Regions from separate parts of the Gibbsiella quercinecans genome, predicted to be linked through region 1. Evidence: predicted binding sites of a transcription regulator. Region 1 holds the regulator's gene; each other region holds the start of a gene.
What was found. The regulator PhoB, encoded in region 1, activates phosphate uptake and scavenging genes when phosphate is short. The targets are predictions, from matches to a motif close to CTGTCATAAAACTGNCNNAT.
Positions count from the first base shown of each region.

Region 2: phnC (phosphonate ABC transporter ATP-binding protein) is a predicted target of PhoB. The motif match lies at 1,803-1,822, and genes of this name have one in related genera.
Region 3: glpT (glycerol-3-phosphate transporter) is a predicted target of PhoB. The motif match lies at 2,135-2,154, and genes of this name have one in related genera.
Region 4: ugpB (sn-glycerol-3-phosphate ABC transporter substrate-binding protein UgpB) is a predicted target of PhoB. The motif match lies at 2,310-2,329, and genes of this name have one in related genera.

Region 1 covers NZ_CP014136.1:1,458,326-1,462,755, forward strand. The annotation lists gene ACN28Q_RS06750 (PstS family phosphate ABC transporter substrate-binding protein) at 1-526, opposite strand, end outside; gene phoR (phosphate regulon sensor histidine kinase PhoR) at 541-1,857, opposite strand; gene phoB (phosphate response regulator transcription factor PhoB) at 1,888-2,577, opposite strand; gene sbcD (exonuclease subunit SbcD) at 2,859-4,091, shown strand; gene sbcC (exonuclease subunit SbcC) at 4,088-4,430, shown strand, end outside.
Region 2 covers NZ_CP014136.1:565,729-570,158, forward strand. The annotation lists gene phnD (phosphonate ABC transporter substrate-binding protein) at 1-871, opposite strand, end outside; gene phnC (phosphonate ABC transporter ATP-binding protein) at 918-1,751, opposite strand; gene phnP (phosphonate metabolism protein PhnP) at 1,857-2,606, opposite strand; gene phnN (ribose 1,5-bisphosphokinase) at 2,603-3,139, opposite strand; gene phnM (alpha-D-ribose 1-methylphosphonate 5-triphosphate diphosphatase) at 3,139-4,275, opposite strand; gene phnL (phosphonate C-P lyase system protein PhnL) at 4,272-4,430, opposite strand, start outside.
Region 3 covers NZ_CP014136.1:2,318,478-2,322,907, forward strand. The annotation lists gene glpB (glycerol-3-phosphate dehydrogenase subunit GlpB) at 1-311, opposite strand, end outside; gene glpA (anaerobic glycerol-3-phosphate dehydrogenase subunit A) at 301-1,944, opposite strand; gene glpT (glycerol-3-phosphate transporter) at 2,294-3,646, shown strand; gene glpQ (glycerophosphodiester phosphodiesterase) at 3,722-4,430, shown strand, end outside.
Region 4 covers NZ_CP014136.1:2,291,560-2,295,989, reverse strand. The annotation lists gene livG (high-affinity branched-chain amino acid ABC transporter ATP-binding protein LivG) at 1-255, shown strand, start outside; gene livF (high-affinity branched-chain amino acid ABC transporter ATP-binding protein LivF) at 262-963, shown strand; gene ACN28Q_RS10635 (aminotransferase-like domain-containing protein) at 1,056-2,243, shown strand; gene ugpB (sn-glycerol-3-phosphate ABC transporter substrate-binding protein UgpB) at 2,437-3,756, shown strand; gene ugpA (sn-glycerol-3-phosphate ABC transporter permease UgpA) at 3,871-4,430, shown strand, end outside.

The DNA of each region.
Region 1 (4,430 bases):
AGGTGCCGGAAGCGGAATTGCGCCCAAACCGTTGAATGCTACGCTGCGCCCAGTCCCCGGTCATGCCCAGTTGCCCCCAACGCTGCAACGGGGGTTGCTCGCTACAGCGGCGGGTGGCGGAAAATAGCCGATCAAGCTGCGCCAGGTTGAGCCCGCGCAGCGGGTTATCCTGGTGCACCAGCACCACCAGCGCATCCACCGCCACCGGCACCGCCAGCGGCGCATAGCCATAGCGGTGCTCGAACGCCGAGACTTCCGCCGCCTTCATCGGGCGGCTCATCGGGCCAAGCTGCGCCGCCCCGGCCGCCAGCGCCGTAGGGGCGGTGGAGGATCCGGCGGCCTGAATCTGCAGGTTGACGTTCGGGTAGTGCTGGCTGAAATCCTGCCCCCACAGCACCATCAGGTTAGCCAGCGTATCGGAACCGACGCTGGACAGGTTGCCCGACAGCATACCGTCGGGTTGCGCCAACAGGCTGCGGCCAACCAACAACAGGCCAAGCAGCCCCCAGCGGGTAAATCGGATCATAGCGGGCCCATGCGTTAATGTTTCACCGCATTTTCTGATAAAGCCGCCGGCACAATCAACCGATTAGGCAGGGTGAAGATAAAACGGGTGCCGATACCGGGTTCGCTGAGCACTTCCAGCCGCGCATCGTGGTGGCTCAGGGCATGCTTGACGATCGCCAGCCCCAGCCCGCTGCCGCCGGTCTGGCGTGAACGGGCTTTGTCCACCCGGTAAAAGCGCTCGGTCAGGCGCGGGATATGCTCGGCGGCGATGCCGGGCCCATCGTCGCTCACCTGGAACTCGGCGCCGTGCGGGGTTTGCTGCCAGCTCACCTCGATATGGGTGCCCGGCGGCGTATGGTTGACCGCGTTATACACCAAGTTGGAAACGGCGCTGCGCAACTGATCTTCGTTGCCAAACACGCTCAACTGTTCATTCACCCGGAAGCTGATCTCATGGTTGCCGTGGCTTAGCGACTGTGCTTCACGCTGCAATACGCGCAGCAACAGCGGCATATCGACTTTCTCATGCATATCCACCAGCGGCGCCGCTTCAATACGCGACAGGGTCAACAGTTGTTTGACCAGGCCATCCATCCGCTTGGTCTGTTCCTGCATGGTGGCCAGCGCTTTGCCGCGCATCGAGCCGCCCGGCTCGGCGTCGCTCATCATTTCCAGATAGCCCTGCAGCACCGTTAGCGGCGTACGCAGCTCATGGCTGACGTTGGCGAAGAAGTTGCGCCGCGTGCCTTCCAACTGGCGCATCTGGGTGACGTCGCGCGCCACCATCAGCAGTTGCCCTTCGGCGTAGGGCATCACGCGGAACTCCACGTAATGCTCATTATTCAACTGCAACGTCAGTGGTTTACTGAATTCCTGCTGTTGCAGGTAGTGAGTGAACTCTGGGTAGCGCAGCAGGTTAAGGATGTGCTGGCCGCTATCTTCGGGCCAGCGAAAGCCCAGCAAATGCTGCGCCAGGCCGTTACACCAGAAGATATTGCCCTCTTCCGTGGTCATCACCAGTGCATCCGGCAGCGATTCGGCCCCGCTACGAAAGCGTTTGATCAGCAGCGCCAGTTCACGCCGGCGGCGGCGATTGCGCTGCTGCATTTGATACAGGCCATAAAACAGAGGCTCCCAGCTCCAGCGGCCGGGCGGCGGCGTCATACTGCGATCCACCCACAGCCAGTGGGAAAGTTTGAGTTGGTTAGAGTAGTTCCAGACCAGCGCCGCCAGTACGGCAATCAACAGTAGCCAGGGTAAATAGCCGACGATCAAACCCAACAGCAAGGCGGGAAGACAGAAAAGGGCCAGCTCCAGCGCCAGCCGCTTCCAGGATAGGTTTTCTAGCACGCTATGTTCTCCTGTGCGTTACCAATGAGTCTAGTAGCGCGTTGAGAACCGATAGCCAGTGCCGCGAACGGTTTGAACCATTTTGTCATGACCACTGCTCTCCAGCGCCTTACGCAGCCGGCGGATATGCACGTCAACGGTGCGGTCTTCTACATACACGTTAGTGCCCCAGACGTGATTAAGCAATTGTTCACGGCTATAAACACGCTCGGGATGAGTCATGAAAAAGTGTAGCAGCTTGAATTCGGTCGGGCCCATATCCAGAGCCAACTCATTAGCCATAACACGGTGCGATGAAGGATCCAGGCTCAGCCCTTGCATTTCGATCATATCATCTACCGCCATCGGGGAGATACGGCGCATGACCGCTTTGATGCGCGCCACCAGCTCTTTCGGTGAAAACGGCTTGGTGATGTAGTCATCAGCCCCCACCTCCAGGCCCCGCACCCGGTCTTCCTCTTCCCCGCGGGCGGTCAGCATCATCACAGGAATATCGCGGGTCAGCGCTTCGCGCTTCATATGTTTGATAAATTGGATACCGGAGCCGCCGGGCAACATCCAGTCAAGTAACACTAAATCAGGGAACGGCTCAGACAGGCGCGTCACGGCGCTGTCATAATCCTCGGCTTCCAACGGTTGGTAACCATTTTGCTCCAACACAAAGCACACCATCTCGCGGATCGGCGCTTCGTCTTCCACCACCAATATGCGTCTTGCCATCGTCAATCCTGCTAATGTGTTAACGTTCTGTGAGGCCGCGTGCCATCATTTTGCAGTTGCGCATAAACGCCACCGGCAGCCACGTAGCATAAATTCAGCCTTGTTTGCGGGCGCCATTATGCGTCAGTTTTATGACAGATTTATGAAACAAATCGCCATAGCAACCGCATTGCGGGGTCAGGATAAGCATAGCGATTATTACAATTTACACAGAAATATCATACTTCTGCCCTATTCCTCTTATAATCACCGCCAGGATGATATCGCCACGGGAGAGCCGCATGCGCCTGATTCACACGTCTGATTGGCACTTGGGCCAGTTTTTTTTCACCAAAACCCGCGCCGCGGAGCACCAGGCTTTTCTGCACTGGCTGATCGCCCAGGTGGAACAACAGCAGGTGGATGCGCTGATCGTCGCCGGCGATCTGTTCGACAGCGGCTCGCCCCCCAGCTATGCGCGCGAGCTGTACAACCTCTTCGTGGTCGAGCTGCAGCACACCGGCTGCCAGTTGGTGGTGTTGGGCGGCAATCATGATTCCGTGGCGACGCTTAATGAATCGCGCGAGCTACTTTCCTGCCTGAATACTACCGTGGTGGCCAGCGCACAGGCCGATCTGGAGCGACAGATCGTGGTACTGCACCAGCGGGACGGCCAGCCCGGCGCCGTGCTGTGCGCTATCCCCTTCCTGCGCCCGCGCGATCTGCTCACCAGCCAGGCGGGGGAATCCGGCGCGCAAAAACAGCTCGCCCTGCAAGATGCCATTACCCGCCACTACCAGGCGCTGTACCAGGCCGCCTGTGACCGCCGTACCGAGCTGGGCATCACGCTGCCGATCGTCGCCACCGGGCACCTGACCACCGTCGGCGTCACCACCTCCGACTCGGTGCGTGACATTTATATCGGCACGCTGGATGCCTTCCCGGCCCAGCACTTCCCGGCGGCGGATTATATCGCCCTGGGCCATATTCACCGGGCGCAAACGGTGGCCAAGAGCGAACACATCCGTTACAGCGGCTCGCCGATCCCACTCAGCTTTGACGAGCTTGGCACGGGTAAAAGCGTCTACCTGGTGGACTTCGCCGACGGCCAGTTGCAGCAGGTGACGCCGCTGGCGATCCCGTGCTTCCAGCCGATGCAGCTGATTAAAGGCGATTTGCAGCAGATCGAACAGCAGTTGCAACCGTTCGCCGATTACCAGGGGGAACTGCCGGTATGGCTGGATATTGAGGTGGCAACCCAGGATTACCTCAGCGATATTCAGCGGCGCATTCAGCAAATGACGGAAGCGCTGCCGGTGGAAGTGCTGCTGCTACGCCGCAGCAAGGAGCAGCGGCGGCTGGCGATCGCCCAGCAGGACAAAGAAACGCTGAACGAATTGAGCGTCGACGACGTCTTTGAACGGCGGCTGGCGCTGGAGCCGGAAATGGATGAACTGCGGCAACAACGTATCCGCCTGCTGTTTCAGCAGACGGTGGCCAACTTGGCGCAGCCCGATGAGGAGCCTTCCGCATGAAAATCCTGAGCCTGCGCTTAAAAAACCTAAACTCGCTGCAGGGCGAGTGGAAAATCGATTTTAGCGCCGAGCCATTCGCCAGCAATGGGCTGTTCGCCATCACCGGGCCGACCGGCGCCGGCAAAACCACGCTGCTGGACGCCATCTGCCTGGCGTTGTACCACCAGACGCCGCGTCTGCACGTCTCCCCCAGCCAAAACGAACTGATGACGCGCCACACCGCCGAATCGCTGGCCGAAGTGGAATTTGAAGTGAAAGGCATCGGCTACCGCGCCTTCTGGAGCCAGCGCCGCGCCAAAAACCAGGCGGAAGGCAACCTGCAGGCGCCGAAGGTTGAAC
Region 2 (4,430 bases), 890 kb from region 1:
CCAGGGTTGCCGGGCCGATATGCTGCGTGCCGCCCATCGCTTTAATGAAGCAGGCGTGCTGTTCTTTATCCAGCTTGTGAATGGCGGCAACCACTTTTTGTTTAAAATCCGCCGGCAGTTTGTTGCTGACCAGCACCGGGCCGTTCGGGATCAGCGGCGATTGCCAGATAATGCGGATTTGCTGCATCAGATTGGGGTGATCCATCCGGATCAGGCGGGTAAAGGCACCCACGGTATAGCCGGTGTTGTAATCCCCCACCATCGATGTCCAGGTAACGGCGCCGTCAAACTGGCCGTTCAGCACACCGAGGATGTCCTGCTCATGGCCGCCGGAGAAGGTGACGCTGGAGAAAAAGTTGTTGTATTTGTCGTCGCTATTGCCGCCAAACGTCTTTTTAAACGTTTGATCGGGGATCAGGAAGCCAGAGGTGGAATCCGGATCGGCAAAACCAAAGGATTTCCCTTTCAGATCTTCCAGTTTTTTGTAGGGGCTGTCGGCTTTGACCACCACCACCGAATGATAGCCGCGCGACTGGTCTTTATCGTCCACCGCGATCCCGACGATATCCACCGCGTTAGGATCTTTGAGGTACACCGAGGCAAAGGATGACGGGGACATACTCAGCACCAGGTCCACTTTGCCGCCCAGCAGCCCTTGGATCACACCGGTGTAGTCGGAAGAGTTGCGCAGCCGGGTCTCAACGCCCAGCTCTTTATCGAAGAACTGTTTGACGCACTGATTATCACCGATCTGCTGTGTGGCATTCTGCCCGCCCAAAATTCCCAGGTTAAGCTCTGTGGGGGCTGCAGCAACGCCAAATGCCATCAGCGCGCCGGTTAACATCGTGGTCAAACCAAGGATCTTTTTCATGTTGTCGCCTGCTGTTGTATTAAAAAATAAAGGGTGCAAAAAAGTGTTAATTCAGTTGATTAACCTCATCGCCATACAGCGTCTGAAGCAGCGTTTCGTCTAATTGTGTGGGGTGGCCGTCAAACACAATGCGGCCTTGGGCAATGCCAATCACCCGCGTACAGTGGCTTTTCACCAGCTCAACCGAATGCAGGTTGACCATCACACTGATCCCTTTCTGGCTCACTTCGCTCAGCACATCCATGATGCGGCGGGTATTTTTCGGATCGAGTGAGGCCACCGGCTCATCGGCCAGCAGGATTTTTGGCTGCTGCATCAGTGCGCGGCAAATCGCGACGCGCTGCATCTGGCCGCCGGAGAGGTTTTCCGCACGCTGCAAAGCCTGCGGCAACATGTTTAACCATTGCAGCAGTTCAATGGCGCGGGCGCGGTCTTCGTCGGAGAACACGCGGAAGATGGATTTGAGCGTTGAGGTTTGGCTAAGGCGGCCGAGCAATACGTTGGTGAGCACATCCAGGCGGGGTACCAGGCAAAAATCCTGGAAGATCATACCGCAGTCAGTGCGCCACTGGCGCATTTGACGGCTGTTCAGCTTGATCACATCCTGCTGCTCGCCATTAGCGCCGTAATTGATGATTTCGCCGTCAGTGGCGGAAATGGTGCCGTTGAGCATGTGCAACAGCGTCGATTTCCCCGCCCCGGAGCGGCCAATCACTGCCACCAACTCGCCGGCGTGCAGATCGAAGTTGATATCGTCCAGTACCCGGCGCTGCGCCGTCCAGGCTTTGCCCAGCCCGCGCACGGAGAGCACCCGTGCCTGGCGGACCGGCCGCAGCGGCGTGCTGTATTCAGGAGCGGATTTCAATAGTGCCTGTGCCATCTTGGTATCCGTTTATTAAACGTGAAGGTTGCCACTTATTAAGGGCAAGCAATGTGATGTCTTTATGACCGTTAAATGATTAAAAGATGAACAAACCACGACAACCTATAACGCCAGGATCTGGCCGTCGTAAGCGGCGGCCATCCCGGGCGGCAAAGCGTTATCGATCAGCCAGTTATCCACTTCATGGCTTAAATGGGTGAACCAGCACTGTGCGGGTGACAGCGCCTGGCAAATCGCCAATGCCTGGGTGACATCGTTGTGGTTGCGCGGCGCGGGCTGCGTGGGTGGGTAGCTGCAGTCCAGCACCAGGTGCGTGAGCGGCTGCGTACGCAAAAACTGCAGGCTTTGCGCCGGCAGGCCGGCGGTGTCGCACAACCAGGCCAACCGCCGGCCCCGGTAATCAAGCAGGTAGCCGTAGGTCAGCTTCGAGTGAATCAGCGGGATGGGCGTGACGCTCAACGCCCCGAACGCCATCGCCACAAACGGCGTGACCGGCGGCTGAAAGGCCAATAACCCCGGGTGTTTGAACAGATCGTCGCAACCGGCGTCATCCGGCGGCCCATACACTGGGATAGCGGCGCCCACACCCCAGCGCAGCGGGAACAGCCCCTGAACGTGATCCATATGATAGTGGGTCAGCAGGATGCGCTGCAGCTCGCCTGGCCGAAAGCGCTGTTCCAAATGGCACTGCCCGGCATCCAGCAGGGTGCTCTCCCCGTCACACTGGATCAGCGCGCTACAGGGGCCGCGCCGGTATAACGGCAGTTGCTCAGCCCGCCGGCAGCTAAGGCAATCACAGCCAAAGACCGGCACCTGTTGCGCCCCGCCGGTGCCCAAAAAGGTGAGCCTCATGCGTTTTCCTCCAGCAGCCGGCGCAGCGTCGCCACCGTGGCGGCCAACGGCCCGTCGTTACTCAACTGCAGGCCGTGCGTCGGCGCGGCTTCGCGTGCGCGCTGCAGCCGTTGTTCAATCTCGCTGTCGCTTTCCCGGCCACGCTCATGCAGGCGCTTCGCCAGCACCGCCGCCGAGACCTGCAGGCACACCGGCAGCAACTGTGCGCCATAGCGCGCCGCCGCCTGCGGCAGATGCAGCCTGGAACCGTTGACGATCACATCCCACCCCTGCGCCAGCCACAGATCCACTTCGATTCCCAGCGCATAGCGGTAGCGGTGCGCCTGCCAATCAAGGGCAAACAGCCCGCGCGCGCGGCGGCGCAAAAATTCGGCTTCGCTCAGCGCCAGGTGATTTTCACCGCCGGCGTCCGCGGCGCGGGTGATATAGCGGTGCGCCACCAGCATATTGTCAATCGGCTGCTCGCGTAGCGCATTGAGCAGGCTGTCCTTGCCCGCGCCCGATGCGCCCATCAGCCAGATTAAGCGCGCCATCAGTACACCTTCCGGCCTTGCGCCCACACATGCCGGACATGCGCATGGCCGTGCCGGGTATGCGCCAGCACCAAATCGGCACGCAGCCCTTGCGCGATCACGCCGCGATCGCGCAGCCCAACGGCGTGCGCCGGGTTGCGCGTCAATAGCGCCACGGCGCGCGGCAGGTCATAGGGGGCACTGTCATCCTGGGCCAGACGGAACGCGGCATCGAGCAGGCTGGCGGGATAATAGTCAGAGGAAAGAATATCCAGCAGGCCCTGTTGCGCCAGCTGTATCGCCGAGACGTTGCCGGAATGCGAACCACCGCGCACCACGTTGGGCGCCCCCATCAATACCAACAGCCCCAGTTCGCGGGAACGCTGCGCGGCGGCCTCGGTTGTCGGGAATTCGGCAATGGCGCTGCCAATCTGCTGCGATTCGTCAACGTGCTCCGCCGTCGCGTCGTCATGGCTGGCCAGCGCAATCCCCTGTTCGCGGCACAGCGCGGCGATCGCCCGCCGGTTGGGCTGCGACCAGAGGGCCGCCAGGCGCGTCTGTTGCTCTTCAAATTCGGCCATCTGCTGGTTATTGAGTTGGTATTTGCCCTGAAAGTACTCGCGGTATTTCTGCAACGAGGTGTACTGGCGCTGGCCGGGGGAATGGTCCATCAGCGATACCAGCGATAGCCCGGGCGTATGCATCAGTTGCTCAAACAGCGGCACCGTGGCGTCATACGGCAGCTCACAGCGCAGATGCAGCCGATGTTCGGCGCGGTTCAGGCCCTGTTCCTGGCTATGGCGGATGGCATCAATCATCTTGGTGAGGTTATCAAGGCGGTGGCCGCCGTCGCGCACGTCGCCCACGGCGATCGCGTCCAACACGGTGGTAATGCCGCTGGCCACCATCAGCGCATCGTGGCTGCTCATCGCCGAATAGGCCGGCCAGTCAACCTTGGGGCGCGGGGTAAAAAACTTGTCGAGGTTGTCGGTATGCAACTCGACCAGGCCCGGCAGCAGGAAGCCCCCTTCACCGTCTAGTGCCTCGGGCAACGCACTGCCAGAATCGCTGATGCTGCCGATCAGCCCGTTCTGTATCTCTAACGAACCGCAAACGACCTCATTTTCCAACACTAACTGAACGTTATTGATAATCATGCTTGCATTTCCTGGTGGAGAGGCTTCATTACGTGCAGGCGATCGGCCAGGCGCTCGCGTACGGCATCATCGTGGAAAATACCGACGATGGCGGCGCCGCGCGCGCGGGCTTCTTCGATCAACTGCACCACGGCATCGCTGTTGGCGCTGTCGAG
Region 3 (4,430 bases), 860 kb from region 1:
CCCTGCAAAGGCACGCCGCAGCGCTGCAACAGCTGTTCCGCCTCCCCGGCCAGCACCGCCACCTGCGCGGCGCCAATCAGGCTGTAGGGGTGCTGTGGCGCCTGCTGCGCCAGCGCGGGCAACGCATCTAGCGGCCTGGCCACCGGCGAACCGTCGGGCAGGCGCGCCAGCAAATCAAGCGAACCGGAAGAAAAGTAGAGCGCGCTTTGCCCGGCGCCGATCACCGCGCAGCGCTTGCCGCGTTCCGCCAGGCGGATCGCGCAGCTCAGGCCGGCTAACCCGCCGCCAATCACCACCACGTCAAATTGCATCTTCGGCCTCCTGCCCAGCGTGTTCATCAAGCCCGCACAGCCCCTGATAAACCCAACTGGTGAATTCGCTTTCGCGTAACGCATCCCCCCAGGCGATGGGCCGCACGCCCTTCCAACGTTCGTTGAGGAAATGGGATAGCTGGGCGATCGACTGCAGCGGCGTGGCCGCCTTAAAGTGCGCCAACAACCCGGCGGCGCGGCAGGCGCACAGCTCGCCCTGGCAGGTGCCCATGCCGACGCGAGTGCGGCGGCGAAGATCGATCAGGTTATTCACCGCCAATGCACTCACCGCGTAGCGCACTTCCCCGGCGGTGACGGCTTCGCACTCACAGACCAGACTGTTGTCCAGGCGGCTGCCAGCCGGAACCTGGCCGGCGCGATCGCCGTGGCGGTATACAGCCGAGCCGCGAATGCTGGCGGGCAGGCCGGCCGCACCGCGCGCCGTTTCTTCCGCCGTGTGCTCGGAGCCGGGCAACGCGGCCGCTGCGGTGCTGCACGACACGTTAACCCCGAGTTTTTCACATACCTTATCGGTGGCCCATTCGGCCATCAGGCGGTAGGTCATCAGCTTGCCGCCGGTGATGGTGATAAAGCCTTCCAGCCCGTCGCGGGCGGCGTGATCCAGCAATACGATGCCACGGCTGACGTTGCGCCCGGAAGGATCGTCATCGCTGGCCACCAGCGGCCGCACCCCGGCATAAGCCCGCAGGATACGGGTCTGCGCCAGCGCCGGCGCCAACAGCGCGCCTTCGCGGATCAGGATCTCCACTTCCTGCGGCGTCACCACCATATTGTCGATCTGGTCGTAATCAATGTGGGTTGAGGTCGTGCCAATCAGCGAGATGGTATCGCCGGGCACCAGGATGTCGGCGTCCGCCGGTTTGCGGCAGCGGTTGATCACCATGTTATTGATACGGTGCCCAAGGATCAGCAATGCCCCTTTAGCCGGGAACATACGCACGCGCAGCTCGGCATATTCCGCAATTTGCTGGCCCCAAATGCCGGCTGCGTTAACCACCACTGGGGCATGAAGGGCGTACTGCCGCGCCGACTGATGGTCGAAAACGCGCACGCCGGTCACCCGATCGCCGCTGCGCAGCAGGCCGGTCACCTGATGATAAGTGAAGATTTGCGCGCCGTGTTCACGGGCGTCGAGCATATTGGCGGCGGTCAGGCGGAATGGATCGACCGTGCCGTCAGGCACCCGCACTGCGCCGATTAACGCCGGATTGGCCGCCGGCTCCAGGCGCCGCGCCAGTTGCGGATCGATAGCCTGCGCGTCAATGTCCGCCTGCCGGCAGGCGGCGATAAACTGCTGCTGGTAGTCCAGCGAATCCTGCGGCAGCGTGATAAACAGGCCGTCGGTGCGTTCGATACAGTGGTGGGCGATACGCTTGAGGATGCGATTTTCTTCAATACATTCGCGCGCGGATTCGCTATCCGTTACCGCATAGCGCGCGCCGCTGTGCAACAGGCCATGATTGCGCCCGGTGGCCCCAGTGGCGATGTCATACCGTTCCAACAGGATGCAGCGCAGGCCACGGCGCGCGCAGTCACGGGCGATCCCCGCCCCGGTCGCTCCGCCGCCGATAATGATCACATCCGTTTCGCTGCCAGGTGCATTGTGGCCCATTTAAGCCCCCAAACGCTGTGGTTATGGGTTTATTTATCCACAATTCGTGGGGTTTTTGTTTGATAAGAAACAAAAACGAGCAAGAAACGAAAATACAATGTCCATAAAAAACCATATTTGTGAACATCATCACGCCTTGCAGCTGCATATCTATTTCATAACGTTAACGAATCACTCAAAATCCGCCATGCCTTCATAAAACTGTAACAAATGCGCGATTCATCACAGTTGGCACTCCGGGCTTTCTCTAGGATGGCGCCGGTGATGAAACATGATCCTGATAACGCGACCTCTCTCCCTCACAACGAACGGTTGATGACATAAACAATACAAGCCATCGGAGGCAAGAATGTTGAGTATTTTCAAGCCCGCAGCCCACACCGCCCGTGTGCCGGCAGAACAGGTAGACCCGCTCTACCGCAAACTGCGCTGGCAGATTTTTATGGGGATTTTCTTCGGTTATGCCGCTTACTATCTGGTGCGTAAAAACTTTACCCTGGCGATGCCATACCTGATCGATCAAGGCTTTAGCCGTGGCGATCTGGGCTTTGCGCTGTCCGGCATTTCCATCGCCTATGGGTTTTCCAAATTTATCATGGGTTCGGTATCCGATCGTTCCAACCCGCGCGTGTTCCTGCCCGCCGGGCTGATCCTGGCGGCGGCGGTGATGCTGTTTATGGGTTTTGTGCCCTGGGCGACTTCCAGTATCGCCGTCATGTTTGTGCTGCTGTTCCTGTGCGGCTGGTTCCAGGGCATGGGGTGGCCGCCATGCGGCCGTACCATGGTGCACTGGTGGTCGCAAAAAGAACGCGGCAGCATCGTTTCGGTGTGGAACTGCGCTCATAACGTGGGCGGCGGCCTGCCGCCGCTGCTGTTCCTACTGGGGATGGCGTGGTTCAACGACTGGCATGCGGCGCTGTATATGCCGGCCTTCGGCGCAGTTCTGGTCGCGCTGATCGCCTTCGGCCTGATGCGCGATACCCCGCAATCCTGCGGCCTGCCGCCGATTGAAGAATACAAAAACGACTACCCGAGCGATTACAGCGAAGAAGCGGAACAGGAGCTGACCGCAAAACAAATCTTCATGCAGTACGTACTGCCAAACAAACTGCTGTGGTACATCGCCGTCGCCAACGTGTTTGTCTATCTGCTGCGCTACGGCGTGCTGGACTGGTCGCCGACCTATCTGAAAGAGGTGAAGCACTTCGCGCTGGATAAATCATCCTGGGCTTACTTCCTGTACGAATATGCCGGTATTCCCGGCACGTTGCTGTGCGGCTGGATGTCGGACAAAGTGTTCAAAGGCAACCGCGGCGCCACCGGCGTGTTCTTCATGACGCTGGTGACCATCGCCACCATCGTGTTCTGGCTGAACCCGCCCGGCAACCCGACGGTGGATATGATGTGTATGTTGGTTATCGGCTTCCTGATTTACGGCCCGGTCATGCTGATCGGCCGGCACGCGCTGGAGCTGGCGCCGAAGAAAGCCGCCGGCACGGCGGCGGGCTTCACCGGCCTGTTCGGCTACCTGGGCGGTTCGGTGGCCGCCAGCGCCATCGTCGGCTACACAGTGGATTTCTTCGGCTGGGACGGCGGCTTTATGGTGATGATCGGCGGCAGCATGCTGGCGGTTATCCTGCTGCTGCTGACCATGCTAAGCGAGAAGAAGCACCACGCCGCGCTGGCCAACAAACGCGGCTAACTGTCATATAGCCGCAGTAACCTTTACAGGCCGCATTGCGGCCTTTTTATTCCCGGTGCACTTATGGAGAAGAACATGCGGACTCAGATCAATACCTTGTTGGCGGGCATCTTGTTCGCCGCCGCAATGAATAGCACGGCCTACGCCGCCGATAAGCTGGTGATTGCCCATCGCGGCGCCAGCGGTTATCTGCCGGAACATACCCTGTCGGCCAAGGCGATGGCCTATGCGCAAGGCGCCGATTTCCTTGAACAAGATCTGGTGATGACCAAAGATGACGAGCTGGTGGTGCTGCACGATCACTATCTGGATCGCGTAACCGACGTGGCGCAACGCTTCCCGGATCGCATGCGTAAAGACGGCCGCTATTACGCCATCGATTTCACCCTGGCGGAGATCAAATCGCTGGCGTTCACCGAAGGGTTCACCATCAAGGACGGCAAAGCGGTGCAAAGCTACCCCGGCCGCTTCCCGATGGGCAAGTCGAGCTTCCGTGTGCATACTTTCCAGGAAGAAATCGAGTTTGTTCAGGGCCTGAACCACTCCACCGGCAAAAATATCGGTATCTACCCGGAAATCAAAGCGCCGTGGTTCCACCGGCAGGAAGGCAAAGATATTTCCAGCAAGGTGTTGGCGGTGCTGAAGCAGTATGGCTATACCGGCAAAAACGACAACGTCTACCTGCAATGCTTCGACGCCAACGAATTGAAACGCATCAAGAACACGCTAGAACCCGCCATGGGGATGGATTTGAAGCTGATACAGCTGATCGCCTATACCGACT
Region 4 (4,430 bases), 830 kb from region 1:
CCGGAACTGCTGATGCTGGATGAGCCCGCGGCGGGCCTGAACCCGAAAGAAACCGACGAGCTGAACCACCTGATCGTCGAGCTGCGCGGCCAGCACAAGGTTTCCGTGCTGCTGATCGAGCACGATATGAAGCTGGTGATGGATATTTCCGATCGCATCTACGTGGTGAATCAGGGAACGCCGTTGGCACACGGCACGCCGGAAGAAATTCGTAATAACCCGGATGTGATCCGGGCCTATCTGGGCGAGGCTTAACGCGTTATGTTGTCATTTAATCAAGTATCCGCCCATTATGGCAAAATTCAGGCGCTGCATCAGGTTAGTCTGAACATCCAGCAGGGCGAGATCGTCACCCTGATTGGCGCTAACGGTGCCGGCAAAACCACTTTGCTGGGCACGCTGTGCGGTGAACCGCGCGCCACCGAAGGCACCATCACCTTTTTGGGGCAGGATATCACCCAATGGCAAACGTCGCGCATTATGCGTGAAGCGGTGGCCATTGTGCCGGAAGGGCGGCGGGTGTTTTCCCGCATGACGGTAGAAGAGAACCTGGCGATGGGCGGCTTCTTTGCCGAGCGCCAGCAGTATCAGCAGCGTATTGAACGGGTGTTCAGCCTGTTCCCGCGCCTGTTGGAGCGCCGTAGCCAACGTTCCGGCACCATGTCGGGCGGCGAGCAGCAGATGTTGGCGATCGGCCGGGCGCTGATGAGCCAGCCGAAGCTGTTGCTGCTGGATGAGCCTTCGCTGGGCCTGGCGCCGATCATTATCCAGCAGATTTTCGACATCATCCAGCAACTGCGCGAAGAAGGCATGACCATCTTCCTGGTCGAGCAAAACGCCAATCAGGCGTTGAAACTGGCAGATCGCGGATATGTGCTGGAAAATGGCCGCGTGGTGTTGGAAGATACCGGTGCCGCATTGTTGGCCAATGAAGCAGTGAGATCGGCCTATCTGGGGGGGTAACGAGATAACCCTCGCCAGGCAACCAGGGTATACAAGAGAAGGGCGCAATGTATTGCGCCCGTTTTTGTTCATGATTACGAGAAAAGAGAACAATGAGTACCGAAGGACTCCTCGCGCAACGTATCGTTAATGTTAAAAGTTCGGCAATTCGCGAATTGCTTAAACACAGTAAAATGCCGCACGTTATCTCACTGGCCGGCGGCATTCCTTCTGACGCACTGTTCGATTTTGAAGGCCTGAGCATCGCCACCCAGCAGGCTATCACCGAGCAGCCGAAAAGCGCCTTCCAGTATGGCCTGACCGAAGGCAGCCCGGTGCTGCGTGAGCGTATCTGCACGCTGTGCACCGCACGCGGTATTACGGCGCGGCCGGAAGATGTGATGGTCACCGCCGGCTCGCAGCAGGCGCTGGATCTGGTGATGCGCGCAGTGGTGAACCCCGGTGATGTGTTTGTGGTAGAACGCCCGACCTATCTGGCGGCGCTGCAAACGCTGGAACTGGCGGAAGCCAACGTGATGTCGGTGTCTTCCGACAGCGACGGCATGGTGGTTGATGAACTGGCCGAGCTGCTGAAAACCCGCAAAATCAAGGGTGTGTATGTGGTGCCAAACTTTGGCAACCCGAGCGGCCTGACGCTGAGCGCGCCACGCCGCGAGCAGTTGGTGAAACTGGCGGCCGAACACCATTTCCTGATTATTGAAGATGATCCCTACGGCGAACTGCGCTTTACGCAAGAGCGCCACGCCACGCTGTTCCAGATTGCGCAGCAGGTGCTGGGCCATACCGACAACATCATCTACACTTCGACCTTCTCGAAGATCCTAGCGCCGGGCCTGCGCCTGGGCTGGGCGATCATGCCGCCGGCGCTGTTGCACAAGGTGGCGATCATCAAGCAGGCGGCCGATCTGCACGCCAGCGCGTTATCGCAGAGCATCGTCGAATGTTATCTGGGGCTGGATCGCCTGCCGGGGCAGATCGACAAAATCCGCGCCGCCTATAAAGAAAAAGGCGAACTGCTGGCCGGGCTGATGGAGCAAGAGCTGGGCGATTACATCAGCTTCGTCCGGCCGAAGGGCGGGATGTTCCTGTGGGCGCGCTTCCGCCAGCCGTTCAACGCCACCGAGTGGTTGGCCACCACGCTGGAGCAGGGCGTGGTGTTTGTGCCGGGGGAATATTTTTTTGCGGATAACCCGGATCGCGCGACGTTCCGCCTGTCGTTCGCCACCGCTTCCGAGCAACAGATGCAGGAAGCGGTCGCCCGCCTGCGCCGTTCACTGTAATGCCTGCGGCGGCAAGGGGCGCTTCCCTTGCCGCCGACATCAAATCGCAATCTGCACTTCACCCTGCTGTCACGCCGCTGTCATCTTTTAGTTATTTTTCTGTCATGCGCGCATGGCATGTTAGCTCCCGAACAAAAACTGATTCTTTTCGCTCACGCGCATATTGCCCCACCAGCTTTTTCAGGAGTTAGGCATGCTCACCTACGCTATTCGTAAAACCACGCTGTGCGTTACGCTGGCCCTGGCGGTCAGTTCCCAGGCACTGGCGGCGACCGAGATCCCCTTCTGGCACTCGATGGAAGGCCAACTTGGCAAAGAAGTGGACTCCCTGGCGGAACGCTTCAACCAGGCGCACAGTGATTACAAAGTGGTGCCGGTCTACAAAGGCAACTATGAACAGAGCCTGGCGGCGGGGATTGCCGCTTATCGTTCAGGCAAATCGCCAGCCATCCTGCAGGTGTACGAAGTGGGCACGGCGACCATGATGGCGAGCAAGGCCATCAAGCCGGTGTACCAGGTATTCAGCGATGCCGGCATCAAGTTTGATGAGTCGGTTTTTGTGCCGACCGTATCCGGCTACTACACCGACAACAAGAGCGGCCACTTGCTTTCGCAGCCGTTTAACAGCTCGACGCCAGTGCTGTATTACAACAAAGATGCGTTCAAAAAAGCCGGGTTAGATCCTGAGCAGCCGCCAAAAACCTGGCAGGCGCTGGCTTCCGCTACCGCTAAGCTGCGGGCTGCCGGCGTGAAATGCGGCTATGCCAGCGGCTGGCAGGGCTGGATCCAACTGGAGAACTTCAGCGCCTGGCACGGCGTGCCGTTTGCTACGGAAAATAACGGCTTTGGCGGCACCAGCGCCCGGTTGGAATTCAACAAGCCGCTGCAGGTGAAGCACATCGCCATGCTGGAAGAGATGAACAAGAAAGGGGATTTCACCTATTTTGGCCGCAAGGATGAATCGACCGAGAAGTTCTACAGCGGCGACTGCGCCATTACCACCGCGTCTTCCGGCTCGTTGGCGGATATTAAACACTACGCCAAGTTTAACTTCGGCGTGGGCATGATGCCTTACGACGCTGACGTTAAAGAAGCGCCGCAGAATGCCATTATCGGCGGCGCCAGCCTGTGGGTGATGAACGGCAAAGATGCCGCAACCTACAAAGGCGTTGCTGAATTCCTGCAGTTCCTGGCGCAGCCGGAAATCGCCGCCGAATGGCACCAGAAAACCGGCTACCTGCCGATTACCACTGCCGCTTATGAACTGAGCAAGCAGCAGGGCTTCTACGGTAAGAACCCCGGCGCCGATGTGGCGACGCGCCAGATGCTGAATAAACCACCGTTGCCGTTCACCAAGGGCCTGCGCCTGGGCAATATGCCGCAGATCCGTACCGTTGTGGACGAAGAACTGGAAAGCGTCTGGACCGGCAAGAAAACCCCACAGCAAGCGCTGGATACCGCCGTACAGCGCGGCGATGCTTTGCTGAGCCGCTTTGAGGCCTCAACCAAGTAATGCGTTTGCCGGCTTATTTGCGGCAAATACGATCGATCCCCCTCCTCTCCCCAGCGGGAAGAGGGGGCAGTGCGGGCGGCGGCAACGCGGCCCAACTAACTAACGGTTAACTCTATGTCCTCGTCCCGCCCTGGTTTCGGCTGTAGCTGGCTGCCTTATCTGTTGGTGCTGCCGCAGTTGCTGATAACCGCCGTCTTTTTCTTATGGCCCGCCGGTGAAGCGCTGTGGTACTCGGTACAAACTCTCGATCCGTTCGGCATTTCCAGCCAGTTCGTCGGCCTGGAGAACTTCCGCCAACTGTTCAGCGATCCGCTGTATCTGGATTCGTTTTACACCACGCTGGTGTTCAGCTTTCTGGTTGCGGGCATTGGGCTAGTGGTTTCCCTGTTTTTGGCGGCGCTGGTGGACTATGTGATCCGCGGCAGCCGCATCTACCGCACGTTGCTGATCCTGCCTTACGCGGTGGCGCCGGCGGTGGCGGCGGTGCTGTGGATCTTCCTGTTCAACCCCGGCCTGGGGCTGATTACCTATGTGCTGCATGGGCTGGGCTATGACTGGAACCATGCGCAAAACAGCGGGCAGGCGATGTTCCTGGTGGTGCTGGCTTCGGTATGGCAGCAGATCAGCTACAACTTCCTGTTTTTCCTGGCGGCGTTGCAGTCTATCCCGCGCTC